DNA from 3 places in the Paenibacillus sp. FSL R5-0766 genome. Region 3 is predicted to be linked to each of the others. Evidence: riboswitches for the same ligand, from Rfam matches in the RefSeq annotation. Region 3 holds a riboswitch; each other region holds the start of a gene.
What was found. Region 3 has a riboswitch for S-adenosylmethionine ahead of mmuP (S-methylmethionine permease). Riboswitches for the same ligand answer to the same signal wherever they lie in the genome.

Region 1 (2,274 bases), 2.9 Mb from region 3:
AAGTTAATGGCGCCTGTTACCGGTTCATTGATGGACCCAATTTGTGCTAAGCGGCTTTCGATTTTCAACTTGTTGTTGTCTTCCATTGCTGCATCCTCCTGTAATCTCGATTAGATTTGCGGGCCAATATCGTAAGGTGTTTCTTGATACACATAGTAATTGAGCCAGTTAGAGAATAATAAGTTGGCATGAGCGCGCCAAGTAGCCGGTGGCACACGGGAAGGGTCGTCATTCGGATAATAATGTCTAGGCAATGCGATATCCAACCCTTTGGCTGTATCCCGGTCATACTCCCACTTTAATGAGAACGGGTCATACTCGGCATGTCCTGTGGCAAAAATCTGTTTGCCGTCTTTGGTAGCAACCAGGAAGATCCCCGCTTCCTCGGATTCAGCCAAAATCTCTAAATTCTCATTCTTTTCAATATCTTCGCGTCTCACTTCCGTATGACGGGAATGTGGAACGTTGAATACTTCATCGAATCCACGCAGCAACGGAACATGTGGTTTATTGATGGTATGTGGGAAAACGCCAAAACACTTTTCATCAAGTGCAACCTTGGGTACGTCGAAATGATGGTATAAACCTGCCTGGGAAGCCCAACATATGTGGAGGGTTGAAGTCACATTGGTTTTGGTCCATTCGAAGATCTCCTGGATTTCATTCCAATAGTTCACGTCTTCGAAATCCATCTGTTCCACCGGGGCACCTGTAATGATCATTCCATCGAAACGGCGGTGCTCAATCTCATCGAAGGTTTTATAGAACAGATCCAAATACTCTTGAGACGTATTCTTCGACGTATGGGATTTGGGATGTACGAGAACGACATCCACCTGAATAGGCGTGTTTCCCACCAGACGAAGCAATTGTGTTTCGGTCGTTTCCTTTGTGGGCATCAGGTTTAATATAGCGATACGGAGTGGACGAATATCCTGCTGATATGCAGAAGTTTCATCCATGACGAAGATATTCTCTCCTTCAAGTACTTCTTTTGCTGGCAGAGTATCGGGTATTTTGATTGGCATAGTAAGTCTAACTCCTCCTTGTGCATAGATAGATGCAGCCACCCCTGGCTTGATGTCTTCACATCAATACAGTTATAGACTGCCTTGAGCTTGTAAAAACATTGAATTTCTCTTTCATCCAACGTTAAAAACAACCTCAAGTTCCTTAGCGAAAATCACTGCTGAGAAGTCGGGGCATATAACAAAGACCTTCCTCGGATTTCGAGAAAGGTCATATGTAAAAAAGATATGCGCCTCTCTCATCTCTCAGTTACAACAGTGCCACTTGACACTTAGTCGCTGCAAGAATTAGCACCGTGCGGTATACCGCCGGTTGCCGGGTTTCATCGGGCCAGTCCCTCCACCTACTCTTGATAAGATTTCGCTGTATTAGATTGTAATTTAATATGGTTCACCGTCTACTTTATTACATTAATGCCCTCACGTCAAGATGCAGTTCGATGTCTGCTTCCCAGATCGGAACCGTTCATCATCCGTTGTCATACACTGCCTCAGGGCGCGAAATAGACACATTTTTGCGCTTGAAAGCACCTTGTACCAGCGGTATACTAAACAAGGTGTTATAAACCCTTATGTGAGAGGTGACATATTAAATGGATGGCGACCCGAGGCCTGACTGGCAGCCGAATTCCGACAAACTGCATAGAGAATTGACATCAGCATGCCGGCAGCGGGACGTGACTTCCGTTTGATTATATAGTGAACGCAGCCCTGATCTCCAGGCTCCGCTGCCGACCGGCTGATTTGTTCTTTTTGCGCCCATAATGATAATATCCGCCAAGTTGGCGGGTGCAGAAGGAGTAGATTAACGATGAAAATCCGGTTGGTAAACAACGGTGTATTTATTCCGGTGGACGACATTCAGCAGGCGCTGACTCCACCAGCGGAAGGCTTTTACTGGATTGATGCAGACGTAGACGATTTGGCGGTACTTCAGCCGCTGTTCTTGATGCATGATCTGGCTGTGGAAGACTGTCTTAGTGACGAAGAACAACGTCCGAAGATTGAAATTTATGAGAACCATTATTTTATTGTGATTAATAGCATCCGTTTCGATGATGAAGAGATATTTCTACGTGCGGTCAACCTGTTTCTCGGCAGACATTTCATTATTAGTGTTACCAAGCAAAAGGTCAGCGAATTGCGTACACTGAAACCCATCCTGTGGGAACAGGAAATCAGTACACCGGATCGTCTGCTGTATTTGCTGGTTGACTTGATTGTTGATAATTATTTCACCGTAGGT
Region 2 (2,274 bases), 350 kb from region 3:
AGCGATGGACGCAATGGCGCATACGCTTGAGCTATTTCAACGACAAATGCATGTGGACCATGATCCCACGCATGACTATCGGAAACTGTATGTGTGGACTCAGGGACTCATCTCCTCACTGGATGAACTGGAGCAAAGCAGTTTCGCTGCTGCTCATTTTCGTAAAAAGGTCGTTGCAGGTTCAACGGATGATATGACGCCGACTGAAAAAGCCGAGTATGCCCGATATGTTTATTTCTACAAAGATGGCTTTATCCGCTGCTTTGCCATTCTGGATAAAGTGGGCACGGTATTAAATGAAATATTCCAGCTGAATACTTCCAATACCAAAGCGCATTTTTCTTATTTTACGGTGTTAAGGCAGTTCGATTATGCGAGGGAGCATCATGATCTTGCGTTGCAATTAATACAGATCAAGGACTCTTATCGTGAACCGATGAGCAAGCTGCGCAAGCGACGTAATATGGAAATTCACTACATGAACTCAGAAATGCACGATGACCTGTGGCAGTTACACCAGACCTTGCAAGGTAAAGTGAAATTGGAGGATCTGAATCAGCATGTGCAGGAAATGCGTCAGGGCGTGGATATGGTCTGTGAAACGTTAACAGCCTCTTATCGTTATATCAACAAAATATGGAAAAGAAATAATTCCCTTTGACAAATCGGAATACTTGGAATATACTGAGTTTCAATCAGAATGTTACAGTGACAAAGATTGAACTGATATTTCAAAAGTTACGTTCACATTATAAAGCATAAACTACATGAACTTATAAAATCCTACAACAACATATTTCTTATCGAGAGCGGCGGAGGGACAGGCCCGATGAAGCCCGGCAACCGATTTGTAACGACATGATACATGTATCATTCGTTATAGATGTTAGGTGCTAATTCCTACAAAATGGTGCGAGACACGATTTTGGCAGATGAGAAGGTATATTCTTTCACGTAAAGAGCCCTCTTTGTATCTGCAAAGGGCTCTTTTTTTGTACTTTAAGGGGAGTTTTCCTTTAGATCGGGTAAAGATACATGTAGGTGGTTGGAAAGGGGCAAGTGCGATTGATTGAATTAAAAGGTTTAACGAAAACGTACGGCAAAGGGGCAAAATCTACAACAGCGTTGTCCGAGCTGAATTTGAGCATCCAAAAGGGTGAAATCTACGGAGTGATTGGCCATTCCGGAGCGGGCAAAAGCACATTGATTCGCTGTATTAATTTGCTGGAACGGCCTACGGAGGGTGAAGTATGGGTTGACGGAATCAACCTGACTGAACTGAGCAAAACCGAATTGCAGCAACAGAGACGCAAAATCGGGATGATTTTTCAACACTTTAATCTGTTATCCTCGGCAACGGTATATGACAATGTAGCTTTTCCACTAAAACTTGTGAATACACCCAAGGAAGCCATTGATCGCAAAGTGAAGGAAATGCTGGCACTGGTTGGTCTGGAGCACCATAGCAGCAAATATCCGGCTCAATTATCGGGTGGCCAGAAACAACGTGTAGGGATTGCGAGAGCACTTGCAAGTGATCCGAATGTACTTCTCTGTGATGAGGCTACTTCGGCACTTGATCCGCAGACGACCAATTCAATCCTGAAGTTATTGCTCGACATTAACGAAAAGTACAACCTTACGATTGTGCTGATTACACATGAGATGCATGTCATTCAGAACATCTGTGACAAGGTGGCTGTCATTCATCAAGGCGGCATTGTGGAACAGGGACCTGTAACAGAAGTGTTCCTGAAGCCGCAACATGCGATTACGCGGGACTTTATGATGCGTGACCATGAAGCTGGACTTGCTCTGGAAGAGACCGCTCTGGCGAATGGCGTTGAATTGCAGGCAGGTGTTGCTTCCAAACTTGTGAAGATATCTTTTCTGGGTAACAAAACATATGAAGCGATTTTGTCCAGAACGGTACGTAAAACGGGAGTGGATTTTGCCATCCTGCAAGGTACAATCTCTACGATCAAACAGGTTCCTTATGGACAGCTGACCGTTCGGTTAGAGGGTGATTCATATGCGATTGATCGGACGATATCAGAACTAACCGCTGAGGGACTTGATGTGGAGGTGCTTCGTTAGATGGATTTTTCAACCGTACGTTGGGAAGAGGTTGGTAAAGCTTCCATAGAGACACTGCAAATTTTGGGTGTATCAGGCTTGTTCACCGTAATTTTTGGTTTACCGCTCGGAGTACTGCTGTTCATGACAGCTCGATCTGCTTCGATCAAATCACGGACGGTGTACATTATATTGTCC
Region 3 (2,274 bases):
AGATCTTTGACCGCATGGCCTTCCCGGATATATTGTCTGCGGAACATGTATTGGGAAGCGCTTATGCTCATCCATACCGCAACGACAGCCAGACCTGAAATGGAAACCAGCGTAATATACACCGTACCTGGCGCAATGATGCTGGACAGCAAGGCCAGCGCACCACCTACCATACTGATCAGAAGTGCATTCAGGGGTACCCCGCTTTTGGTCAATTTGGCAAACCACGGAGAGATCGTTTTTTTGTCAGCCAGAGACCAGAGCATCCGTGAAGATGCATATAGGCCTGAATTGGCAGCAGAGAGAATCGCCGTCAGAATAACAAAGTTCATAATATCTGCTGCATAAGGTACGCCCACCCGTTCCATTACCGCTACAAACGGACTTTCCAGTACACTGGCATCCGACATGGGTAGCAAGGCCGACAAGATAATAATCGTTCCGATGAAGAAAATAACCAAACGCCACAGCGTTGTATGAATAGCCTTTGGTATCGTCTTTTCCGGGTTCTCCGTCTCACCCGCGGCAATGCCGATTAACTCGGTGCCTGAGAAGGCAAAGTTTACAGCAAGCATGGTCATCAATATCGCTGTAGCCCCATGAGGGAACCACCCGGATGCGGTAATATTCGATAGAAATGGAGCCGGTTCAGCATCCGCCATGGGAATGAACCCAAACATGGCTGCGCCACCGATAATAATGAAGATTACGATAGTCACTACTTTTACAGATGAGAACCAGAACTCGGATTCCGCAAATAATTTCACCGTTAAAGCGTTAAACAGAAAGATCATCAGTGCAAAAACCGCGCTCCATATCCATACGTTCACCGATGGGAACCAGCGCTGCATCAGCAATCCGGCGGCTGTGAATTCGGAGCCAAGCGCAACAGTCCAGGTTAACCAGTACAACCAAGCTACCGTGTAACCTGTTGCCGGTCCGATATATTTGGCAGCATAACTATGAAATGCTCCCGTCTCTGGCATATGAACAGACAGTTCACCTAGACAGAGCATCACCAGATATACAACGATGGCTCCGATCAGATAGGACAAAATGGTTCCCAGTGGTCCCGCTTGCTGAATGGTGTAACCTGAGCTGAGGAATAATCCCGTTCCAATAACTCCTCCGAGAGAGAGCATGACCACATGCCGTGCCTGCATTTTCCGCTGAAAATGGCCTTTGTCGTTGTTGTTCTCCATACCTGCTGCTCCCCTACTTCTTCATCCAGAAAAAACAAAAAAGACCCACTCTGCCTAAAGAGTGCGCCGTTACTGACAAATAAAAACAAACGCTCCTATCTATCAGGCTTTCACCCGCTGGAATTAGCACAGTATCCTTCAGATCTGTTGCTGAGGTTTCTAAGGGCCAGTCCCTCCACCTCTCTGGATAAGAAAATGATTTTTTACTAATATAGCGATCTATCATGAATGTGTCAACATTTAAATCATAAAAGAAACACATCGCTATTCGGTGGAAGACCCCGGATTGGTGATGGTAATCTTCACATCGTACGTGATTGGCACGGTACTAAAAATGTTATCCCAATCGTCTTTGACTCTTTTCCATGTCTTAGGTTCCTTGATACGCAGGCTATCCCGAAAATCCGCAACATCTACTTTATAAGTATGCTGCAGTTTGTATAACACTTGGCGAATCTGTTGTTCGGCCAGTTCAGCAAATTCTTTTTCTAGTTCTCTAAGATAATCCCCTTTTTCCTCTCTTTCGGGCGAACGCCAATCTTCCATCAACCAGCCTTCGGATTCGGTCTTCACATGGAATGAAATATCATCGCCAACCACTTTTGGAATTATTTTTGTTTTTTTCTTCTTCATTTCATATACAACAGTGAATCCTGCTTTATTATATGTCTTCAAGATGCCTCCTTTTTCTTTAGGTCTGATCCACGATAGCCCTTCTAGATCCGTTTGGCTGAGTTCACCGATGAATTTGGTCGTTTTCCCATTAAAGATACTGGCACCGGAGAATTTGTCCTCTCCGTTGAAGTTCAGTACATTTTGGAGCAAGAAGCTGGAACCAGATTGCATTTGTGCATCTAATTTGGAGAGCAAAACAGGGTCCAGGATTTTATTGGACAAGTACGAATTACCGGTAATTCCTGTAAGATAAAATGCTGGAATCTGGGAAGGATCATCTGAAGTCAGTACATCAATAGCGCGATGATGGCTAATCAGCACCAGACAATTTGGACGAATATCGTTATCCCGAAGGACAAAATCCAGTATCTGATCCAGACCATACTTTTTGGCAATA

Region 1: linked by a shared signal. The riboswitch ahead of metA (homoserine O-succinyltransferase) and the one ahead of mmuP (S-methylmethionine permease) in region 3 are both predicted to bind S-adenosylmethionine.
Region 2: linked by a shared signal. The riboswitch ahead of MKY66_RS24660 (methionine ABC transporter ATP-binding protein) and the one ahead of mmuP (S-methylmethionine permease) in region 3 are both predicted to bind S-adenosylmethionine.

Annotation. Positions count from the first base shown of each region.
Region 1 is NZ_CP150227.1:1,970,020-1,972,293, reverse strand. Features, by position in the region: gene MKY66_RS09010 (PLP-dependent transferase) at 1-86, opposite strand, end outside; gene metA (homoserine O-succinyltransferase) at 111-1,028, opposite strand; SAM riboswitch class I at 1,265-1,388, opposite strand; gene corA (magnesium/cobalt transporter CorA) at 1,840-2,274, shown strand, end outside.
Region 2 is NZ_CP150227.1:5,689,307-5,691,580, reverse strand. Features, by position in the region: gene MKY66_RS24665 (Cthe_2314 family HEPN domain-containing protein) at 1-661, shown strand, start outside; SAM riboswitch class I at 798-939, shown strand; gene MKY66_RS24660 (methionine ABC transporter ATP-binding protein) at 1,066-2,097, shown strand; gene MKY66_RS24655 (methionine ABC transporter permease) at 2,098-2,274, shown strand, end outside.
Region 3 is NZ_CP150227.1:6,038,964-6,041,237, forward strand. Features, by position in the region: gene mmuP (S-methylmethionine permease) at 1-1,202, opposite strand, end outside; SAM riboswitch class I at 1,295-1,396, opposite strand; gene MKY66_RS26230 (Ger(x)C family spore germination protein) at 1,467-2,274, opposite strand, start outside.